One region of the Clostridium sp. BJN0013 genome, then DNA from elsewhere that is predicted to be linked to it. Evidence: riboswitches for the same ligand, from Rfam matches in the RefSeq annotation. Region 1 holds a riboswitch; the other holds the start of a gene.
What was found. A riboswitch is a leader RNA that binds a small molecule or an ion and turns the genes downstream of it on or off. The one in region 1 is predicted to bind glycine.
Positions count from the first base shown of each region.

Region 2: it holds a riboswitch for glycine, as region 1 does, so the genes downstream of both, gcvT (glycine cleavage system aminomethyltransferase GcvT) here and AB3K27_RS17450 (ACT domain-containing protein) in region 1, are expected to answer to the same signal.

Region 1 covers NZ_CP162495.1:3,359,080-3,370,929, reverse strand. The annotation lists partial or broken gene AB3K27_RS17485 (HD-GYP domain-containing protein) at 1-223, opposite strand, end outside; gene AB3K27_RS17480 (metal ABC transporter substrate-binding protein) at 498-1,427, shown strand; gene AB3K27_RS17475 (alpha/beta fold hydrolase) at 1,517-2,332, shown strand; gene AB3K27_RS17470 (glutamate synthase-related protein) at 2,880-4,523, shown strand; gene AB3K27_RS17465 (DMT family transporter) at 4,612-5,472, opposite strand; gene AB3K27_RS17460 (dimethylarginine dimethylaminohydrolase family protein) at 5,796-6,647, shown strand; gene AB3K27_RS17455 (PFL family protein) at 6,774-8,132, opposite strand; gene AB3K27_RS17450 (ACT domain-containing protein) at 8,151-8,420, opposite strand; glycine riboswitch at 8,557-8,648, opposite strand; gene AB3K27_RS17445 (glycine betaine/L-proline ABC transporter ATP-binding protein) at 8,884-10,068, shown strand; gene AB3K27_RS17440 (ABC transporter permease) at 10,070-10,894, shown strand; gene AB3K27_RS17435 (glycine betaine ABC transporter substrate-binding protein) at 10,918-11,814, shown strand.
Region 2 covers NZ_CP162495.1:1,798,457-1,810,306, reverse strand. The annotation lists gene metE (5-methyltetrahydropteroyltriglutamate--homocysteine S-methyltransferase) at 1-1,139, opposite strand, end outside; partial or broken gene AB3K27_RS09415 (ATP-dependent Clp protease proteolytic subunit) at 1,325-1,468, shown strand; gene AB3K27_RS09410 (ATP-binding cassette domain-containing protein) at 1,535-2,452, shown strand; gene AB3K27_RS09405 (ABC transporter permease) at 2,563-3,192, shown strand; partial or broken gene AB3K27_RS09400 (LexA family protein) at 3,235-3,396, opposite strand; gene lpdA (dihydrolipoyl dehydrogenase) at 3,433-4,803, opposite strand; gene AB3K27_RS09390 (lipoate--protein ligase) at 4,820-5,815, opposite strand; gene gcvPB (aminomethyl-transferring glycine dehydrogenase subunit GcvPB) at 5,812-7,278, opposite strand; gene gcvPA (aminomethyl-transferring glycine dehydrogenase subunit GcvPA) at 7,275-8,594, opposite strand; gene gcvH (glycine cleavage system protein GcvH) at 8,612-8,992, opposite strand; gene gcvT (glycine cleavage system aminomethyltransferase GcvT) at 9,004-10,092, opposite strand; glycine riboswitch at 10,219-10,307, opposite strand; gene thiC (phosphomethylpyrimidine synthase ThiC) at 10,530-11,843, opposite strand.

The DNA.
Region 1 (11,850 bases):
CTTGTTTTTTACTTTCTTCATTTAAATTCAATTGATTGGAAATTTCTAATGCTATATAGGTAGTTCGTAATGAATGATGCATAAATCTATGGTCTGAATAATTTACATTAGTTATATCTTCAATTACGACATTGTGATCCCAATTACTGCATTTAGAGCTTGTTTGGGCTAGGTCTAATGCTATTGACATAGCTCTTATGGTTTTATCCATACTAATTTTCATGGCTAAACCTCCCTTTAATAGTGGTTGTACATTTTCAAAGAAAAATTTATTAATTATTTCAAAAACACCTTATATTTATGCTTTATACCTAATTTTAACACAATAAAATGAACTGATAAACTATTATATTTTAAGTATATGTAAAAAATAAAATAGATCAGTGTTTGCATTGTTAAATTACATTATGTAAAATATATGTGTTATGAATTAGTATATAGTAAGTATAAACATAATGTGATAGTTATGTATTATTTTACATATGGAGGCGAGAGAATTGAGGAAAATATTAACTTTGGTTATGCTTTCTTTCATAGTATTTTTTACTGCCTGTGGAGATAAGAAAGATTATAAAGATTCAACTTATACTAATAAATTAGAAGTAAGAAAAGATGTTCAATTAAATATAATGGCTACAGATAAACTTTTATACAATATGGTGAAATCCATAGTAAAGGATAGGCATATAGTAGAATATATGTTTAATAATAGAGAAAGTGAGATAAATTTTAGATTTACTGAGGATAGTATAAATAACATATCCAAAAAAGACTTATTTTTTTATATGGGAGCAAGTTTTGAACCATGGATAGATGCTTTTGTAGACAAATTGGATAAAAATAAAGTTGGTGTTATAAATGTTTCAAGAGGTGTAGGATTATTATCCTATAATAAAATAGTAAAATATAATGATACCACATTAAAGGATAATCCCTATTATTTTACTAACATCGACAATTATATGACAGCTCTTATGAATATAAGAAATGCAGTTCAAGATAAGGATCCTAGAAATAGAGATTTTTATGAAAAAAACTTTTCTGAAACTTTAAAAGTGTTAGAAACCTATAAAGAAAAGCTGAAATCAGTGGATAATGAACTAAGTAATTATGAGTTCATCATAGTTGAAGATGAGTTGAATTATTTTGTGAAATATAACAATTTAAAACTGGTGGACGTGGGGTTGGGAGAAAATAATATAATTACATTGAGTTCATCACAGCGGGAAAATCTACAACAGAAATCAAATAGTGGTAATTTGATAATTCTTTATAATGATGACTCCGCTGTTAAAAATAATGAAGTATTATTGAAAAAATATAATATATCTGCTGTAAAGCTTCAAATTTACAATGGGGATTTTAGTTATGAAGAAACTCTTACACATAATATCAATGCACTGGAGAGCATATATAAAACTCAATAAACTTAAAATGTAAAGTATCAATTTGTTCTATTTTATATTTTAAATAATAAACTGGTTAATGGAAATAGTTTATTATAGAAGGGTATTTTATGGGATATTATATTAAAGTAGAGTCAAATGTGAAAGTTTATGTAGAAGATCTTAATCCAAAGGGAAAGCACACTATTTTATTTCTCCATGGATGGCCTGGAAGTCATGATCTATTTGAATATCAGTTTGATGAACTTCCCAAAAGAGGATATAGGTGTATTGGCGTGGATCAAAGAGGTTTTGGGCAATCGGATAGGCCTTTTACAGGGTATGACTATGATAGATTATCAGATGATGTCCGAAATGTGGTAGAAGCACTTAAATTAAAAGATTTTACTCTAGGAGGTCATTCTACAGGAGGGGCAATAGCTGTTAGGTATATGGCAAGACATAATGAATATGGAGTGGCAAAGCTTGCTCTTTTTGCAGCTGCTGTGCCTAGTCTCATCAGAAGGCCATATTTTCCCTATGGTTTAACAAAACAAACCGTAGAGGAAATAATTAAAGAAACATATAATGACCGTCCTAAAATGCTGATGGGATTTGGTGATATGTTTTTTTTCAAGTATGTTACCAAGCCCTTTTCAGATTGGTTTTTTCAGCTAGGGCTTCAGGGGGCAGGCTGGGCTACTGCAGCTGTAGCAAAGACATGGCTGGGTGAGGAGGAGTTATTTTCCGATATGAAAAAAATAACGGTTCCTACCTTGATTCTCCATGGCATTCATGATAAGGTTTGTTTATTTCCTCTGGCAGAAGCACAACAAAAGGGCATTAAAAGTTCTATACTTATACCTTTTGCATACAGTAGACATGGACTATTCTACGATCAGCGTGATAAGTTCAATAAGGAATTGATGGATTTTATTGAAAGTTGAACTGTTAAAAGTAAATAAATAATATTATTGAATTCATTAAGTCATCTATTGATATATGATTACCCCGCTTCCTTTGACAGTGGTGCTGCAGTTGTATACAAAGACAATGATTGTTTTATTATTTAAGAATGCTTTAAAAAATAAGTAAATTGAATACTATCCAGCTATATGTAAACTTAAAAATCTGCACTACTTTATGTGCAGATTTTTCTATTGCAAATTTTTACATAAATAATGCAGCATAATAAAAATTTTGTTAAAAATACTTTTATAACTTATATTTTAATGTTATACTAACATTTGTATTAAAAAATATAGCATAAGATATATATATTAGCTATTATTTAAAGAAATGGCATATTGAAGATATATAGTGTAATAACAAAAGTGGAAGGGGTATAACTTTCTAATCTAAACTTGCCGCTATATAATTAAATCTTCTATGTCACTTTATCAATTTATCATAAAACAGTTATATAAACTGTTTTATATATTTATATTTAATTATTCGAGATATATTAAAATTATTTAAGTAGGAGGTATAAAAATGTCTCAATATCTAAAAAATAATGATGTTTTAAGTACTGTAAATAGGGGGAATCCTGCGGAATCAGGTCTTTGTACTCTATGTAGAGCGGACTGCCAGGGGAAATGTGAAACATGGATGTCAAGTATGAAAGGGAGAAAATTACTCTATCCAAGAGATTTTGGTACAGTTACCGCTGGAAGTTCAAATATAAATCATGTTGGTGTATGCTATAATAATCTAAGAGTTCAAGGATATAATTATGGTGCAAATGGTATGCCATCCAATTTAACATGTGATGCTGACGACTGCATTTTTCCAAATGTAAACGTTGAATTAGAGTTTGGGAAAGCTGTTAAAACAAAATCCAAGCTGCCAATAATGACAGGAGCTTTGGGGTCAACATTTATTGCACAAAAATATTGGGAGTCTTTTGCAATAGGTGCGGCCTTAGTCGGGATTCCTATAGTTGTTGGTGAAAATGTTGTTGGTGTTGATAAAGATGCTGTTATCGAAAAGGGTAAAATCATAAAGGCACCTGAATTGGATAGAAGAATAAAGCAATACTTAAGTCATCATAATGGATATGGAGCTATAATTATCCAGATGAATGTAGAAGATACAAGAAATGGTGTAGCGGAATATGTAATTAATAAATATGGTGATGATGTAATTATAGAGTTAAAATGGGGACAAGGTGCTAAAAATATAGGTGGAGAAATACAGGTTGATTCATTAGATTATGCTATTTTCTTAAAAAATAGAGGGTACATTGTAGATCCAGATCCAACAAAGCCAGAAGTGCAGGAAGCCTACAAAGCTGGTGCAATTAAAACCTTTGCAAGACATAGTAGATTAGGATATACAAACTTAAATTCTGCTTCAGATGTAAAAGAAGATTTCATGAAATCTATAGAGTACTTAAGAAATTTAGGATATAAGAGAATTACTTTAAAGACAGGTTCTTATGGAATGGAAGCATTGGCTATGGCTATTAAATATGCTACTGAAGCTAAGCTTGATTTATTAACTATTGACGGTTCTGGCGGCGGAACAGGTATGAGTCCCTGGAACATGATGGAATCTTGGGGAATACCTTCAATATTCCTACACTCTAAAGCTTATGAGTATGCAAAAATATTAAAGGATAAAGGATATGATGTTGTTGATATGGCATTTGCCGGTGGTCTTGCAAGAGAAGATCATATATTTAAGGCATTATCACTAGGTGCACCATTTACAAAACTTGTCTGTATGGGTAGAGCATTAATGATTCCTGCATTCTTAGGTGCTAATATTGAAGGTGTATTATATCCTGACAGAAAAGAATTAAGAAATGGAAACTGGAATGCACTTCCCAAGCATATTGTTGATGAATTTGGTTCTTCACCAGAAGAAATATTTGCTGGATATTTTGATGTAAAAGAAAAAGTTGGAGCAGATTATATGAAGAATATCCCATTAGGTGCAATAGCATTTTGGACTCTTGCAGATAAGCTAAAAGCAGGGCTTCAACAATTAATGGCAGGAGTTAGAAAATTCAATATTTCTGAAATATCAAGAAATGACATATTTGCTGCAAATAGAGAAACAGAATTAGAAACGGGAATCAAGTTTATGACTGATGTTGACGACGATGCAGCAAAGAAAATATTAAGCGAATAATTGCTGTCCCAATTAGAACAAATATCCGTGCTAAAAAGAAGAAATATCTTAAGGCACGGTCATATTTGCTATTTTCATTTCACTTAGTCTAGTTTTTACAAAAGACTCTTATCTTTTTAAGAAAAGCTAATTTAGTAGTTTGTATAACAATTCCAGCAAAAATAAGAACGCATCCTATTAACATCTGAAAACTTAAAATTTCATTTAAAAGAATTACTGCAAATATTCCTCCAAATGCTGATTCTAGAGTTAATATAAGGGCGGTACTTGTAGAGGATATATACTTTTGGGCAATATTTTGAACTACAAAAGGTATTACTGTTGTAAAGATTGTTAAATAAGCTATTGATTTTAATACCTTTGGACTTAAGTGTATGGTAAAAGATTCAAAAATTCCTGTAAGTATAATAAATAAAATGGAGGTAACTAAAAACTGTATTATAGTTGATACAATTGGATCTGAATCTTTGTTGAAATACTCAATGGCAATCATATGACAGGCAAAGGAGAGTGAACACAATATGGAGATCAAGTCTCCTTTATTAATATAAAAAGAGCCGTTCAATGTAAGTAATCCTATGCCCAATACTGCAAGTACTGCACCAAAAACGGAGTGAATATTTGGTGGTTTTTTATATACTATCCATCCTAAAAAAGGAACTATAAGTACATAGGCTCCCACCAAAAAGGATTGTTTTGATGCAGTAGTGTAAAATATGCCTGTAACTAAATTCAAAAATGCTAAAAAAAGAAATATACCAATTATACTCCCATGTAACATGTCTTTTTTTCTTATGCTTTTCAGTTTGGTTGGAAATATGACACATAAAAAAATTGTAGAAATACCAAATCTTAAACTCATTAATGTAAATGGTCTTATATCACTTAGTATATCCTTTATAATTGCATAGCTTGTTCCCCAAAGTAAAGCTACTAAGCCTAAAGTTATTGAAGATATAATAGATTTTTTTTATGATTCATGAAAATGTCTCCTACCTTCTTTGTTAAAACTGTCCTTTTAATCATTTCATATAATATGTATATAGTAATAATGACAATATTCCATACATTTAAGTATATATCTTTTATCTATAATTGTTAAGGAATGAAAATTTAATGAGCTTTTTCTAGTTGTTTAAGATTCAATCTTTAGTGTTTTGTTTCATTATTTATAAAAGTAGAGAGCATTAAAAATGGTAGCTGTAGGATAAAAAACAGATTAAAGGTACATATTAATAAAATGGATATTATTATGTTGAAAGGAGTATATTTATGGGTAATTGTTTTGTAAAAAATTCAACGGGTGTTTTAAAGAAAGTATTACTTTGCCCAGCTGATTATATAAAGCTTTACTCTATTAATGTTATATCTGAAGAGTGGATTAGAAAAGGTATTAAACTAAATATAGAGCGTTGTATTAAGGAACATGAAGAATTAATACAGGCATATAAGGAAAATGGTATAGAAGTAGTTTTAATGGAACCGGATGTAAAACTCACCAATGAAGTGTTTGCAAGAGATTTTGGCGCATGTATAAGGGAAGGATATATTTTAGGAAATTTTAAGGAAGTAATTAGAAAGGGAGAAACAGAAGCTTATAGCAATAAGATGAAAGAGCTGGGCATTCCATGTGTTGCCAAAGTTTCCGAAGGTTTTTTTGAAGGCGGAGATTTTTGGTTTTTGGATCACAGTACATTAGCTATAGGAGTTATTGACAGAACTAATGAAACTGCCATAAGAGAGATTAAACAGCAGCTTAATAAATTTGAATATAATATAATTCCCGTAAAGTGTGAAGAGGATAATTTACATTTAGACATGTGTTTTAATATTGTAGAAGAAAAGCTAGCAGTAGTGTGTAGGGAAGCTCTACCTGACAGCTTCATTAAAATGTTGGAACAAAAAGGATTTTCTTTAATTGATATTTCACAGAGGGATGTTTTTAAACATTATGGAAATCTTCAATCTTTAGGTAATGGGAGAGTAATATCACTTAAATCAAATAAAGAAGTGAATGAACAATTAAAATCTTATGGAATTAATGTAATAGATCTGGATATAAGTGAAATACTTAAAAGTGGAGGGGGGCCGCACTGTATGACATTTCCACTTCATAGAGTGTAATAACCAGTCAGTATGCCAGCTGATTTTACATAATACTTTCTAAATAGTAATTCATTGAAATAATGTATTTGTGAAAGTATAACCGGCATATCTGACCCATTGTTTAGTTAAATATAATAGTATAAACTAGTTTTTAAAGCTGTGAACAGGAGCAGGAATTCTTCCCCCCCTTGCTACAAAAGCTTCACTGGAAAACTTACTTACAGACATTATAGGAGCCTTACCCAGAAGTCCACCAAAATTAGCTTCCTCTCCGACTTTTTTACCATATACCGGAATTATCCTTATGGCAGTAGTTTTATTGTTTATCATTCCAATGGCAGCTTCATCTGCAATTATGGCAGATAGGGTGGATTCAGGAGTATCACCCGGTATTCCTATCATATCCAGTCCCACGGAACATACGCAGGTCATGGCTTCCAGTTTTTCAAGGTTTAAAGAACCTGCATTTACCGCATTTATCATTCCCTCATCTTCACTTACAGGTATAAATGCACCACTTAATCCCCCCACTTGAGAAGCAGCCATTATGCCACCTTTTTTTACTGCATCATTTAAAAGTGCCAGAGCTGCAGTAGTTCCAGGACAACCACAGCCTTCAAGTCCCATTTCTTCTAAAACTCTAGCCACACTGTCTCCTACCGCAGGAGTAGGTGCTAGGGATAAATCTACTATACCAAAGGGAACTTTTAATCTTCTTGAAGCCTCTGCGGCAACTAATTGACCCATCCTTGTTATTTTAAAAGCAGTCTTCTTTATTGTCTCTGCTACTACATTAAAATTTTCTCCTTTTATTTCTTCCAGTGCACATTTTACAACACCGGGACCGCTTACTCCCACATTTATTATGCAGTCAGCTTCTCCTATTCCATGAAATGCCCCTGCCATGAAGGGGTTATCTTCAATGGCATTTGAAAATACTACAAGTTTAGCACAGCCTATACTTTCCTTTTTTCTTGTAAGATAGGCAGTTTGTTTTATTATACGTCCCATATCTTTTACAGCGTCCATGTTTATTCCTGCTTTTGTAGTAGCTACATTTACAGAAGAACATACTTTTTCAGTAACAGATAGTGCCTCTGGCAGGGATTCAATTAATATCCTATCACCTTTAGAATAGCCTTTATGTACAAGACATGAGAAACCTCCAATAAAATCAATACCCAGTGTTTGAGTTACCTTATCTAAAATTTTTGCATATTCTACATAATCTCTATCGGAACTTGCCTGAGCAATGAGGGAAATAGGAGTTACAGATATTCTTTTATTTATTATAGGAATACCATATTCTACTTCGATTTCTTGGGCAGTTTTAACTAAATTTTCAGCGCAGGTGGTTATTTTATCATATATTTTTGTACGAGCTTTTTTACCGTCACTATCTATGCAATCTAAAAGGGATATTCCCATGGTTATAGTTCTTATATCTAAATTTTCTCTATGAATCATATTAATTGTTTCCAATATATTCTTAGTATTGATCATTTTATTCAACTCCTCAGTTTAAATTTCATGCATGGAAGTAAATATATCTTCTCGTTGAATTTTGATAACCACATCAATTTTTTCTGCCTTATCTTCAAGGGCAGTTTTTAAATTACTAAAAGTTATCTTCATTTGTGATAGATCTACAAACATTACCATAGTGAAGTAATCTTTTATGAGAGTTTGGTTTATGTCTAAAATATTTATATTATTTTCATATAAAACAGAGGTTACATTATAAATAATACCTGTTTTATCCTTGCCAATTACAGTTATGAATGCTTTCATTATCCACATCTCCTTAATAGTTATTATAGTATTAATAATTTACCCAGAAAAAATAAAATGAGACTAAAAATAAAATTAGTCTCTGGAAAACAGATTTTAAGTATGCATCCATAAAAAATAGATAGAAACTTAAAACATGAAATCCCCTGTCCTTTTTACCTGAGAGTTTCACCAAAATTTTGGCTTTCCCCTTCGGTGCTCTTAAAGAGTCTCTCCAGAGGTTCGTCCAATAACGGTTTACAAAGTTACTCCCATTATCTTCATCCATTCTTATTAAATTGATAAAATAATTATAACACGTTTAAACAGTCAATTCAAATCAATTGTAAATTGGCAGAATGTTGACAAAAAGACAAGTTATATGTTAGAATGAAGCGATCTTTAGTTACAACTTTTGAATATATTCAAAGTTGTTAGTTTAGAAGGTTTTAGTTATCATTCTAAATTTGATAGGGAGAATATTATGTCGCAAATAGAAGTAAAAAATGTATATAAGATTTTCGGAAAAAATCCTAAGAGGGTAATTCCACTTTTAGAAAAAGGAATGACAAAAAATGAAATACATAATAGGACAGGAAATGCTGTAGGAGTAAACAATGTTAGTTTTCAAGTAAACAAAGGTGAATTTTTTGTAATTATGGGTCTATCAGGAAGTGGTAAGTCTACTTTAATAAGATGCCTGAATAGATTAATAGATGCGACAAGTGGCATGATATTAATTGATGGAGAAGATATATTAAAGTGCAGTGAAGATGAACTTCGTGAAATCAGGCGAAAAAAAATAGCCATGGTATTTCAAAATTTTGCTCTTTTTCCCCACAGAACCATATGCAGTAATGTAGAATATGGATTAGAAATACAGGGAATTGACTTAAAAGTAAGAAAAGAGAAGGCATATAAGGCTTTAGAATTGGTGGGGCTAAAAGGATATGAGGAAAATATGCCTGATGAATTGAGTGGAGGTATGAAACAGAGAGTTGGACTTGCTAGAGCTTTAGCAACAGATGCAGGTATACTGTTAATGGATGAAGCATTTAGTGCATTAGATCCGTTGATACGCAAAGAGATGCAAGAAGAGATGCTGCAGTTGCAATCAAGAATGCATAAAACTGTGATATTTATAACTCATGATTTGGATGAGGCACTAAGATTAGGTGATAGAATTGCTATAATGAAAGACGGAAGTATAGAGCAAATTGGTACATCAGAAAATATATTGACCCATCCTGCTAACAAGTATGTAAAGAGGTTTGTACAGGATGTGGATAGGACCAAAATAATCACTGCGTCGGCTATAATGGAAAAATCCAAGGCAATTATTCTTTCTAAGGATGGCCCTAAATCAGCAGCAAGACTTATGAAAGATGAAGGCATATCCAGTATTTATGTAACAGATAAGTATAGAAAATTAAAAGGAATAGTACGAATAGACGATACCATAGAACTGGTAGAGCAGGGAGTTTCTAATATAGAAAGTATACTTATAACTGAAGTTCCCACAACATTACCAGATACGTCCATATCGGATCTATTGTCTGTTGCAAAAGATGCAATATATCCAATAGCAGTGGTAGACGAAGACCACATCATGTTGGGAATTATAAAAAGGTCTACTATTATAGCGGGAATAGCAAGAGAGGAGGACTGATTTGTTTACATTTCACGTAGGACCATTTTTTGAATTTATCGTTAATTGGCTAACAGATAATATGGAACCGTTTTTTCACTTAATAAAGTTAATTAACAGTACACTTATAGAGGGATTGGAAACTGTACTTTTATCTGTTCCAAGTATAATTGTTATAATAGTGTTTTCTTTATTGGCTTTAAAATTATCAGGTAAAAAAGTAGCTGTATTTACTGCCATTGGGTTATTATTTATAGATTGTATAGAATTATGGCCTCAGACAATGGAAACACTTGCATTGGTTATTGTTTCAACGTTAATATCTCTAATAATTGGCATACCTCTTGGAATACTGGCATCAAGGAGTGAAGGTTTTAATAGAGTGATACGACCAATATTAGATTTCATGCAGACAATGCCGGCTTTTGTATATTTGATACCGGCGGTTTTATTCTTTGGAATGGGAAAAGTGCCAGGAGCAATTTCAACTGTAATATTTTCTATGCCGCCTGCAGTAAGACTTACCAATTTAGGAATTAGACAAGTACCTGAGGATGTTATAGAAGCAGCTAGGTCTTTTGGTTCCACTAAGAGTCAGATGCTTTATAAAGTACAAATTCCCATAGCGTTACCTACAATATTGGCGGGAGTAAATCAAACAATAATGCTTTCTCTTTCAATGGTTGTTATTTCAGCCATGATAGGGGCAGGTGGACTTGGAAGGGAAGTTTATAATGGTATAACTCAGATGGAAATAGGCAGTGGCTTTGAAAGTGGTATTGCTGTTGTAATTCTGGCAATGGTATTAGATAGAATAACTCAATCATTAGGCCATAAAAAGAAATAAATTCTTAGGGGGTATAATAAATGATGAACAAAAAATTAAAAAAACTTGTTGTATCAGCTTTTTCAATTATATTAATTATAGGTGCATTATCTGGTTGTGGTAATACTACAGGTGATGCCAATGATAAGGAATCAAAAAGAACGGTTAAATTAGTATATGTGAACTGGGCGGAAGGAATTGCCATGACAAATCTGGTAAGTGCCATATTACAGGATAAAATGGGATATAAAGTTGACATGAAACAAGGGGATGTTGGAATGGTATTTACTTCTCTGTCTAGTGGTGACATGGATGTATTTTTAGATGGATGGCTTCCGGTTACCCACAAGGATTATATGGACAAGTATAAAGGAAAATTGGATAATCTAGGTGTTAATTTTGAGAACGCAAAAATCGGATTGGTTGTTCCAAGCTATATGAACATAAATAGTATTGAAGAATTAAATGGCATTAAAGACGAATTAGGTGGTAAAATAGTGGGAATAGATGCAGGTGCAGGTATAATGAAAGCCACTAATAAAGCCATAAAAGAATATAACTTAAACTATGAACTTCTTGAAGGTAGTGGAGCCACCATGACTGCTATGCTGAAGAAGGCAGAAGATAAAAAAGAACCTATTGTGGTTACAGGATGGAAGCCTCACTGGAAATTTGCCACTTGGGATCTTAAATTTCTTGATGATCCTAAAGGAGTGTTTGGTGAAACAGAAAATATTTATACTATAACCAGAACTGGATTTGAAAAAGATATGCCAGAAGTTGCACAATTTCTAAAGAACTTCAAAATGAACGATCAGCAGCTAGGAAGTTTAATGGGAGATATCAAAGACAATGCTAGTAAAGATCCTATAGATGTTGCAAGAGAATGGATGAAAAATAATGAAGAATTGGTTAATAGCTGGGTGCCAAAAAGTGAATAGAAAGATATAAATTTTGGCTTATTTTCAATTGTATTT
Region 2 (11,850 bases), 1.6 Mb from region 1:
TTGTTTTTATATTTACTTGAATTTATATAATTTACATCACCAAAAAGCTCTTTTAATTCAGCAAGCTCTATCAGTTTTTCTTCTGCAAAAGCAAAATGGGCTTTATAATCTTCTGACAGTTTTTTTTCATTTTTTAGAGTATAGGGAACATGTAACAAAGAACAGCTTGTATTTATTACAATATTATCTTTTTTCATATGCTTTGAAAGCTCATTTAAAACTACAAAGGATTTTTCATAAGAGTTTTTCCATATATTTTTGCCATTTATTATACCTGCAAAAAGAAGAATATCCTTTGGAAATCCCCTATCTTTAATTAACTCTAAAGATTTTTTCCCCTCCACAAAATCCAGCCCTATTCCATCAAAACCAAGAGAGATCACTTCCCTGTAACAATCCCTGATGTCTCCAAAATATGTTTGAATTAATATGTTGAGGTCACCTTTATTTTTTAACAATTCTGTATATATTCTTTTAAATATTTCTATATCATTTTCACTTAAATCTGTAACTAAAATAGGTTCGTCAATCTGTACCCATTCTACCCCTAATTTATTTAATTCTATAAGAATATCTCCATATACCTTAATTATATCTTCAATAAAATCATCTAGTCTTTTTATACCCTCATAATGTGCCAATTTTAAGAAAGTAAACCCACCTATGATTATAGGCTTTGTTTTAATTCCAATCTTCAGAGCATCCTTATACTGGCTAAAAAGCTCCTTACTATTTAACTTGATTTCTGTATTGTCTTCCACTACCGGTACTATATAATGATAATTTGTATTAAACCATTTTTTCATGGGAAGTGCTTTAACATCGCCTTTTTCTCCCTGATATCCTCTGGCCATTGCAAAATAAGTATCTAATTTATTAAGACCTAATGATTTGTAACTATCTGGTATTACATTTAAAAGAACTGCCATATCAAGCATTCCGTCATAAAAAGAAAAATCATTGGAAGGTATGAAATCAATATCTGTCTGAGCTAATAGTTTCCATTGTTTTCTTTTTAAATCTTTAACATTTTGCTGCAACTTTTCCAAAGATAAATTTCCTTTAAAATAATCTTCTGTCCAAAATTTCAGCTCACGAAGTTCACCTATTCTAGGATAACCAATAATTGAGTCTTTCATAACACTATATCCTTTCAGCAAAAATTTTTTCTAAGTTAATCATAACAAAAATTCCTACCTATAGTGTAAATCCCAAAAACTATTACTTGTTATAGTTACAGTCTATAACAAAGAATACATAGAAATTGAACTATTGTTTTTATTCACTAAAAACAGCTAATATATCATATCTACAGTATGTGTAGGAATGGCTTTTAAAGACTAAGAATAAAATAAATAGTGAAAAAACAGGAAAATCCATTAAAAAAATAGAAAGGGATATGGAAAGGGATTATTTTATGTCTGCAGAGGAAGCCCTAACTTATGGAGTAATAGATAAAATTCTTTAAGTGTATTAGCTAATTGCCTCATTCGGACAAAAAATAATTTATAATTATTGACGGGAGGTATCTATTTTGAAAAATTATTTATTTAGAAGTAACAATATCAATAAATCCTATAATAATCATAAAATATTAAATAATTTATCATTAAATATAGAAGAAGGAGATATTTACGGATTTGTTGGCAAAAATGGAGCAGGTAAAACTAGTATGCTCAGAATAATATTAGGATTAATTTATCCTGATTCCGGTGAAATTGAATTATTGGGTAATACCGATATAGAAAAAATAAATTTATCAAGAGCTAAAATTGGTTCATTGATCGAAAGACCTATTTTTTATGGAAATATGACTGCAAGAGAAAATCTCCAGTTAATAAAAATTCAAAAAAATCTAGAAAATACTATAGACTTAAATAAAATATTAAAATTAGTTAATTTACATAATGTTAAAAATAAATCTAAGGATTTTTCTTTAGGTATGAAACAACGGCTTGGTATTGCTATGGCTATTTTAAATAATCCAGAATTATTAATATTAGATGAACCTATAAATGGCTTGGACCCAATTGGAATAAAAGAAATCCGAGAATTATTACTTAATTTAAACAATAAATATGGAACAACTATTTTAATATCAAGCCACATATTATCTGAGTTAACACAATTAGCTACTAAATATGGATTTATAAATCAGGGACATTTAATTAAAGAAATTTCATCAAAAGAATTACATTTAGAATGTAGAAACTACCTGCATTTAAAAGTTAACTCTATTTCTAATATTGGTAAAATAATAGAAGAACAATTTAATACACCCAATTATGAAATATTTCCAGATAACACTGTAAATATATATGATAAAATCAAAATTGAAAATTTATCTCTAATTTTATCAAAGTATAGTATAGCAATTTATGAACTTTTCCAAAATGAAGAATCTCTGGAAGACTATTTTAGCAGATTAATTAAGGGGGATAATAATGAATAATTTAATCAAGGGTGAATTTTTTAAATTTATTAAAAATAAAGGAATTAAATTAACAATAATTTTAGTGTTAATAAGTTCAGCTGTTTTTTTTTTGCTATTATCAAATTTCTATGCAAAGAAAGCCTGAAAGTTTAAATAATATTTCTGGAAGCTCTATTTTATATTTGTTATTAACTGCAGTTGCATGGGAAAATTTTTTATTTGCTATAGTAGCAGCCATTTTTGTTTGCAGAGATTTTGAAAATGAAACTATAAATATGACATTTACATATGGTTATAGCAAAATAAAAGTTTTATTAAGTAAATTTCTCGTTTATCTGGTAGGTTCAGCAGCCATACTTTATATATTTATTTTTTCATCTACAATAATTTTTTCAATATTATATGGGTTTGAAAAAGACTTGAATATATATTTTATTTTAACTATATTGAAATCAATTTTAGTGAATATGCTTGGTATTACAGCTATTTCAAGTATTACATTTTTAATATCAATCTTAACCCGAAATAGTGTACTCACTATTATCTCACCATTTTTTATACTTTTTGTTGCTATATGTATCAGTAATTTTAATAATCCTATAATATCTAATTTGCTGCCTTTTAATTTAGTAATTAATGCTATAATTAATCATGTGAAATTTATTGACCTTTTCAAATTATTAATATTATGTCTTTTAACAATTATATTTTGTATATATGTAAGTAATCTTCACTTAAAAAGAATAGAATTCAAATAATCTTATTTTAAGATTATTTGAATCTTGGTTTAACTACATTTTCATAAATCTTTTCAAGGTGGCATTTTCCATATCCACTGCAACTGCTACAATATCACGATTGTCTGCGGTATTTTGCACTTTCATAACCACTAGATCTCCATTATCTATATTTGCTCCTATCATACTGTCTCCCTTTACTTTTAGCACAAAATGCTCTTTGCTATTATTAAACCAAGGCTATATCCACTTTAATTCAAATCACTCTCTCACCAATTCCCATACTCCTTCAGAAAAAGTAGGATGGGGATGAATTACATGGGCCATTTGTGAAAGAGTCATACCATTTACAATGGCCGATGTGAATTGGCTTATTATATCCGTTGCCCGGGCACACATAAGCTGTGCTCCAAGAATTTTTTCCGTTTCCTTTTCTGCAACCACTTTCATAAACCCTCTCTCCTGCATTGTCAACACTGATTTTCCATTTGCCATCATGGGATATTTTTTAGTAATTACCTCGATACCTGCCTCTTTTGCCCCACTAGCCGTAATACCTACTGTAGCAATCTCAGGATTGGTATAGACACAACCTGGAATCAATTTTATATCTAGAGGTTCTTCTTTTCCCACCATATGCATAACTGCACAAAGTGCTTCAGAGGAAGCTGCATGGGCAAGCTGTACACCTCCAATAACATCACCAATAGCATATATAGAAGGACAGCTGGTTTTATAATATTTATCCACCAAAATTTTGCTTTTTTCTATTTCAACGGTAAAATTTTCACCAAAAAGTCCTTCTGTATTAGGCTTTCTTCCAATTGCCACAAGTACCCCATCTGCTTCAATATGCTGTAATTTTTCCTTTTCTTTATAGACACACAGAATTTTTCCTTCTTGTATTTGTTCTAATTTTTCCACATTAGCAGATGTATGAATATCTACTCCATGTTTTTTTAAAATTTGTTTTAAATTCATACCAATTTCTCTATCCATGTCAGGCAGTACCCGGTTCATGGCTTCAATAACCGTTACCCTGTGTTCAAAAGCACTATATAGGGCTGCAAATTCCATTCCAATGACACCGCCGCCAATAATAATAAGGTGGTCAAATAAATCCTCTTTTCTATTTAAAAGTTCATAGCTTGTAACGACATTTTCCAATTGGATACCAGGAATAGGAGGAATTGCAGCACTAGATCCCGAAGCTATAAGAATTCGTTCTGCTTCAATAATCTTTTCCTCTCCATTTTCACTGACAGCTACTTGATGTGCATTAACAATCTTTCCTGAAGCATAAAAAATATCTACTTTATTTTTTTGAAGTAACATTTTCATACCATCAGAAAGCTTATTTATCATCTCTTCCTTATATTTCAACAGAGCAGATATGTCAAGTACAGCTTTTTCAACCTGTATTCCAAACTTTTTACTTTCCTTTATTTTCTGGTAAATACCTGCTGAATGTAATAAAGATTTCATTGGAATACAGCCCCTGTTTAAACAAGTACCGCCCAATTCATTTTTTTCAATAACTGCCGTCTTCATCCCAAACTTTGCTGCTTCAAGTGCTGCTGTACTCCCGCCGGGTCCCGCTCCTATTACAATTAGATCATATCTCTGACACATATTTTTTCTCCTTTACTTACATATTGTCATGAATCAGCATTCCTATATCTTTGGCAATAACTGCCCGCTCTGGCTTATCTGCAAAATTATTAGTCAATACATCTTTTAATGTATTTTCCTCATAGGTACATCCAATGAGTATTTCAGAAATCCTCAAAATCATTTCCTCATCCATGGCATCAGAAAATGCATTTAACGATTTTATCTTGCCACCTTGAACTTCAAACTGCAATTGTATATCTCCCCACTCAAAACGTCCTAACATTTCATACTGGAATTCAATTTTTCTTCCATATTTCCATTTCCAGGATTCAAACTTTTCCTTTAAAATTTCAAGTTCTTCTTTTTGAATCCGTGATTCATGAAAGGGTTTCGGCTTTAATCCATATACTTCTCCAAAAGCTTCTATAAGTTTCTCACACATCTTATCTATTGTAAGAGAGGAAGAAAGTTTTTTTAAATTTACTACCCTTGATCTTATGGAATTTACACTTTTGGATTGTAATTTTTCTTTTGAAACATTAAGATACTTAGCCATATGTTCCATATCTACATCAATCAAAAGTGTTCCATGATGATAGCAAAAATTACCGGACTTATAAAATGCATTTCCCGAGAATTTTCTTCCATCTACTGTAATATCATTTCTTCCTGTTTTTTTTGCATTGATTCCCAGCTTTTTAACCGCCTGTACAATTACTTCAAGCTGTTTGTCTACATCATAGTTATCTTTTCTTATTAAAAATGTAAAGTTAAGGTTTCCAAGATCATGGTATACAGCTCCTCCTCCAGATAATCTGCGTACTAAATATCCTCCATCATTTTCAAGTTCTTTTACCTTACATTCCTTCCAGCAATTTTGATTTCTTCCTATAACCACCGTATGACGGTTTTGCCACAAGTATAAAATACATTCCCTTTCCCCCACATGAAAGGTTAGATATTCTTCCAGGGCCAGATTTTTATAAGGATAAGTTCCTTCACTTTTCACAAATAACAGCTTCTCTATCATTTATAAACCGCCTTCCCTGTATTATTTTTATCCTTAATGTAATACTGGAGTTTAGGTTTTGTAGCCGCAAGAACTTCATCTGGCCTGTGAACTGCCGTATTATATGGATATTCATGCATCTTTTCCGGTGCTTCTTCTGCCTTTTTATATATTTCTTTGAAGACACAAATTGCATGGTCCAGTGTTTCTTTTGTCTCAGTTTCAGTAGGCTCAATCATCAGTGCCTCATGGACAATCAACGGAAAATATATTGTAGGAGGATGTATGCCATAATCAAGAAGAGCCTTTGCTATATCCAATGCCAGAACCTGGTGTTCCTTCTTCATCCTTTTCAGGGTTATAACAAATTCATGCATACAAGTTCTGTTATAAGCCACATCATAACAATCAGATAATTTCACTCTCATATAATTGGCATTTAATACTGCATTTTTAGCTGTTTCTGGAATACCCTCCCGGCCTAACATCATAATATAGGCAACAGCTTTTACAACCACTTGAAAATTGCCGTAAAATGACTTTACATCACCTATACTTTCTTCTGTCTTATGTAATACATAAGTGTCATCTTTCTGCTTTATAACTATTTTTCCGGGAAGAAATTTCTGTAGAAAATCCTTACAGCCTACAGGACCGCTTCCAGGTCCTCCTCCTCCATGAGGTGCTGAAAATGTCTTGTGTAGATTAATATGTACAATATCAAATCCCATATCTCCAGGTCTTACAATACCCATAACTGCATTTAAATTGGCACCATCATAATAATTTAATCCCCCAGCTTCATGAACCATTTTAGTTATTTCTAAAATATTCTTGTCAAATAAACCTAAAGTATTAGGATTAGTTAACATAAGTCCTGCGGTATCTTCTCCAAGTACTTCTTTCAATTTATCTATATTCACACATCCATCCTTCCCTGAAGGAATGCTGATTACTTTAAACCCTGCCATAACCGCACTTGCAGGATTGGTTCCATGAGCTGAATCCGGTACGATAATTTTATCTCTCTTTTTGTCATTTCTGCTTTCGTGATAGGCTTTAATTAAAAGTAATCCTGTAAATTCTCCATGGGCGCCTGCTGCAGGCTGCATGGTCATTGCATCCATTCCCGTTATTTCACATAAATACTGCTCTGCCATATAAAGCAGCTTAAGACAACCTTGTACTGTATCTTCCGGCTGCATCGGATGTATTTTTGTAAATCCAGAAAGTGATGCTATTTCTTCGTTGATTTTGGGATTATATTTCATGGTGCATGACCCAAGTGGATAAAACCCATCATTAACTCCATGAGATCTTTTGGATAGGCCGGCATAATGTCTGCTGATTTCACTCTCTGATAATTCCGGAAGACGGATTTCTTTCTGTCTAAGTGCACAGTTTGGAATTACAGAAGGTACATCATTTTCAGGTAAAATGCTGGATTTTCTTCCGGTATTTCCTTTTTCAAATAACAATTTCATTTTTTCTGCATCTCCTTTACAATACCAACTAATTTATCCATATGAGCCTTAGTATTTAATTCTGTGGTACACCATAGTATTTCTTTTTCTCCAATAGGAAGTCCTCCTAGAATATTCTCTTTCTCCAATTGTTTAAGTATTTCATCCGCATTACTGTCTGAAACTGTTACAAATTCATGAAAAAATTCCTGCGAATATTTCAATTTCAATCCTGCCTTTTCTAATTCCTTTTGCAAATAATGGGCTTTAGAGGTACATTGAATAGCCGTTTCTCTTATACCTTCACTTCCCATAACTGTCATATAAACTGATGCTGCCATTGCACACAGTGCCTGATTGGAACAAATATTGGAACCTGCCCTTTCCCTTTTAATATGTTGTTCTCTCGCCTGCAGAGTCAGTACAAAAGCCCTTTTTCCATCCACATCTACAGTTTCTCCTACAATACGTCCAGGAAGCTTCCTCATCATTTTAGATGTAGCTGCCATAAACCCAAGATAAGGTCCTCCAAAAGATAAAGGCATTCCAAGGGGCTGCCCCTCTCCCACTGCGATATCTGCACCACATTCTCCTGGTGTTTTTAAAATCCCAAGAGAAATAGGATTACAGCCCATGACAAAACTTGCTCCTTTTTCATGTACCATCTCTGAAATCTTGTCTCCATCCTCTACAATGCCATAATAATTTGGCTGCTGCATATAAAAACATGCTGCCTTATCACCAAGCATTTTATTAAGTTTTTCATAGTCTGTAATACCATCTTTTTCAGGTACAATAAAAAGTTCTGCACCACTGCCAAAACAATAGGTCTTAATAGTGCTCATAACCTGAGGATTTATAGTTTCAGATACATATATACTTTTTCTTTTTTTATTTCTGCACATGGCTACTGCTTCTGCTGCTGCACTGGCTCCATCATAAACTGACGCATTGGAAACATCCATGCCAGTAAGTTCACAAATCATAGTCTGATATTCAAAAATGGATTGTAAAATTCCCTGGCTGATCTCTGCTTGATAGGGGGTATATGCAGTTTGAAATGTTTCTTTTGAAAGTACACTTTTTACAACAGCCGGTATATAATGATTATATGCTCCTCCCCCTCTAAAGATATATTTAAAAATTTTATTTTTTTCAGCTATTTCCTCCATTCTAGCTGATGTCTCCATTTCAGAAATCCCTTCAGGAAGTTTCAATTCTCTTTTAAATCTTACTTTCTGTGGAATATCACAGAATAAATCATTAAAGCTTTTATAGCCTATTTCATTTAACATCTCCAGCTGTTCTTCTCCGGTATTTGGCACATAAGTTCCCATAGGATTACCTCCATCTGTTATTCTTTCTCACTATTTACAACTGCCTCATATTCTTCAGCTGTCAATAAATTTTCTCTAGCACTTATTTCTCTTATTTTTACAAGCCATGCTTCATAAGGAGCTTCATTAATCCACCCCGGTCTATCCAAAAGCTCTTCATTAACTTCCTCTACAACACCACTTAGTGGTGCAAATACATCCGATGCAGCCTTAACGGATTCCACATCTAAAAATACTTCCCCACAAGTAACTTCATCACCTTCCTCTGGAAGATTTACAAATACCAGATCCCCAAGTTCACTCTGTGCATAATCAGTCAAGCCAACTAAAGCCTTATCTCCTTCTATTTTTACCCATTCATGTGATTTAGTGTACATAAGTTCCTTTGGAAAATTCATTTTTATTCCTCCTATTTACTTTTTTTATAAAATGGCAGCTCTACTACCTCTGCTTCTACTTTTTTTCTCTTTGCAATTACTGTTACTTTTGTTCCCGGCTTACTGTAATCTGAAGGAAGCATGGCCATAGCTGCAGGATAACCAATATATGGGCAATAGGTTCCAGATGTAGTGATTCCAATCTTACAATCTCCTGAATAAACTTCCATATTCTCTCTTATAATACCTCTTCCTGTAACTTTTAGTCCTATTCTCTTTTTTTGTGCCGGTTCCTTTTGCTCCAATGACTTTTTACCTATAAAGTCCTCTTTATCCATTTTAACAAACATACCAAGACCTGCTTCTATGGGCGTTATTTCATCATTCATCTCATGTCCATACAAAGGCATGCCTGCTTCCAATCTCAGTGTATCTCTGGCACCCAAACCGCAGGGAATTAATCCTTCTTCCTTGCCTGCTTCTAAAAGAATTTCCCATATTTTCGGTGCCTCTAAAGCTTCCATGTACATCTCATAGCCATTTTCTCCGGTATATCCTGTTTTTGAAATCATACACTTTGCGCCTTCTAAAGTACAGTTAAATATGCCGCTGTAATATTTCTTTGGTATTTCATCTAACTTTGCTACCTTGCTTATGACTGAAAATGCTCTCGGCCCCTGTAATGCAATCTGTGCCACCTCTTTTGAAATATCCTCAAATACTACATTACCCTGTCCATGAGTCTTCACCCAATTATAAACTTTATTTTTATTTGCAGCATTGACCACAAGCAGATAATCATTGTCCTTTACTTTATACACAATCATATCATCCACTACACCGCCTTCTTCATTGCACATGGGACTATATCTTGCCTGACCATGATACATTCCTTCAAAATTATTGGTAAGCAGATAATTAAGATTTTTTAATGCATCTTCACCTCTGCAAGTAACTTCTCCCATATGGGATACATCAAATACGCCACAGGCCTTTCGTACTGCCATGTGCTCTCTTATTACTCCCTCTTCATATTGAACCGGAAGCAGATAGCCTGCAAAAGGAACCATTTTTCCTTTATACTTTAGATGTTTTTCATAAAGTGGTGTCTTTTTTTCCATTGCTCCATCCCCTTTTCAATAAAAAAAGCACATAAATAAACAACCTATTTATTTATGCGCTCTGTCTTTATACCTGAAAGATTTTAGCTTCTTCGGTGTATTGCTTATTGCTACTTTCCAGAGTTTCGTCAAAATCCAGTCCTTTTACCTGAGAGTTTACTGCAGCTTCCCCTTCGGTGCTGCCATATTCCGGCAGTCTCTCCTAAATCCATCATCCGAGTATTATATTTTTATTAATAAAATATTAGCATAGCCCCTTTATAGTGTCAATAAAATACTAAAATTCCATATCAATTTCTTAAATTTTATTCCTTATTATTTACAATAAAAAAATTAATATATAAAATTATTATGAAATTCATATAATTTTTAACCTTTTGCAATATCTATACATAATATATATTTTTTACAATTATACTGTATATTTCAAAATACCTTTAATCTTCTTCTCTTAAAATATTTATATTTTTCCCCTCCATTACTTTGTTCATATTTCTTACAGCACACATTTTTCCACACATAGTACAAGTATCTTCATGTTCCGGGGTAGATTCTTTTCTGTATCTTATTGCCTTTTCCGGATCAATTGCCAATTTAAACATCTTATCCCAGTCAAGCTCCCGTCTTGCCTTGCTCATTTTATAGTCCCAATCTTTTGCACCTTTTATATTATTGCTTATATCTGCAGCATGTGCTGCTATTTTAGAAGCTATAATTCCTTCTTTCATATCCTCAACACTTGGAAGCCTTAAATGCTCTGCTGGAGTAACATAACACAGAAAATCTGCACCGTTTGCAGCTGCTATCGCTCCACCAATAGCACTTGTTATATGATCATATCCCGGTGCAATATCTGTAACTAAAGGTCCAAGTACATAAAAAGGCGCACCATGACACAATTTTTTTTCCAGCTGCATATTAGAAGCTATTTCATTTAAAGGCATATGTCCTGGTCCTTCGACTATAACTTGCACATTCTTTTCCCATGCTCTTTTGGTAAGCTCTCCAAGAGTTATAAGTTCCTTTATCTGACTGGCATCTGTAGAATCATTGATGCTTCCTGGACGACAGGCATCTCCGAGACTTATGGTAACATCGTATTTTGCAAATATATCTAAAACTTTATCGTAGTATTCATAAAATGGATTTTCTTTATTGTTTAGTTCCATCCATGCATATAAAAGAGATCCCCCTCTTGAAACTATATTAGTAAGTCTTTTATTTCTCTTAAATACTTTTACAGTTTCCCTGTTGATTCCTGCATGTATAGTCATAAAATCCACTCCATCCTGGGCGTGTTTTTCTACTACAGCTAAAAATTCTTCCGATGATATATCACTTAATTCCTTATCATAAAACCCTACAGCATCATATATAGGTACAGTACCTATCATAGCCGAACATATCTCTACAATTTTCTTTCTAAATTTTTCAGTTTTCCCATAAGAACTTAAATCCATTATAGCTTCTGCTTTCATATCAACTGCCGTTTTAACCTTTTCAAGTTCCATATCCATATTGGCACAATCTTTTGATATGCCTAGGTTAACATTTATTTTAGTTTTTAATCCCTGACCAACACCCTGGGCATCTAAAGATTTGTGATTCCTATTTGCAGGTATTACTATTTTACCTTCAGATACAAGCTTCCTTAAAATTTCTACATCCATATCTTCTTTTTGAGATACCACTTTCATTTCCTTTGTTATAATTCCCTTTTTAGCAGCATCCATTTGAGTAGTAAAATTCATACTTCAT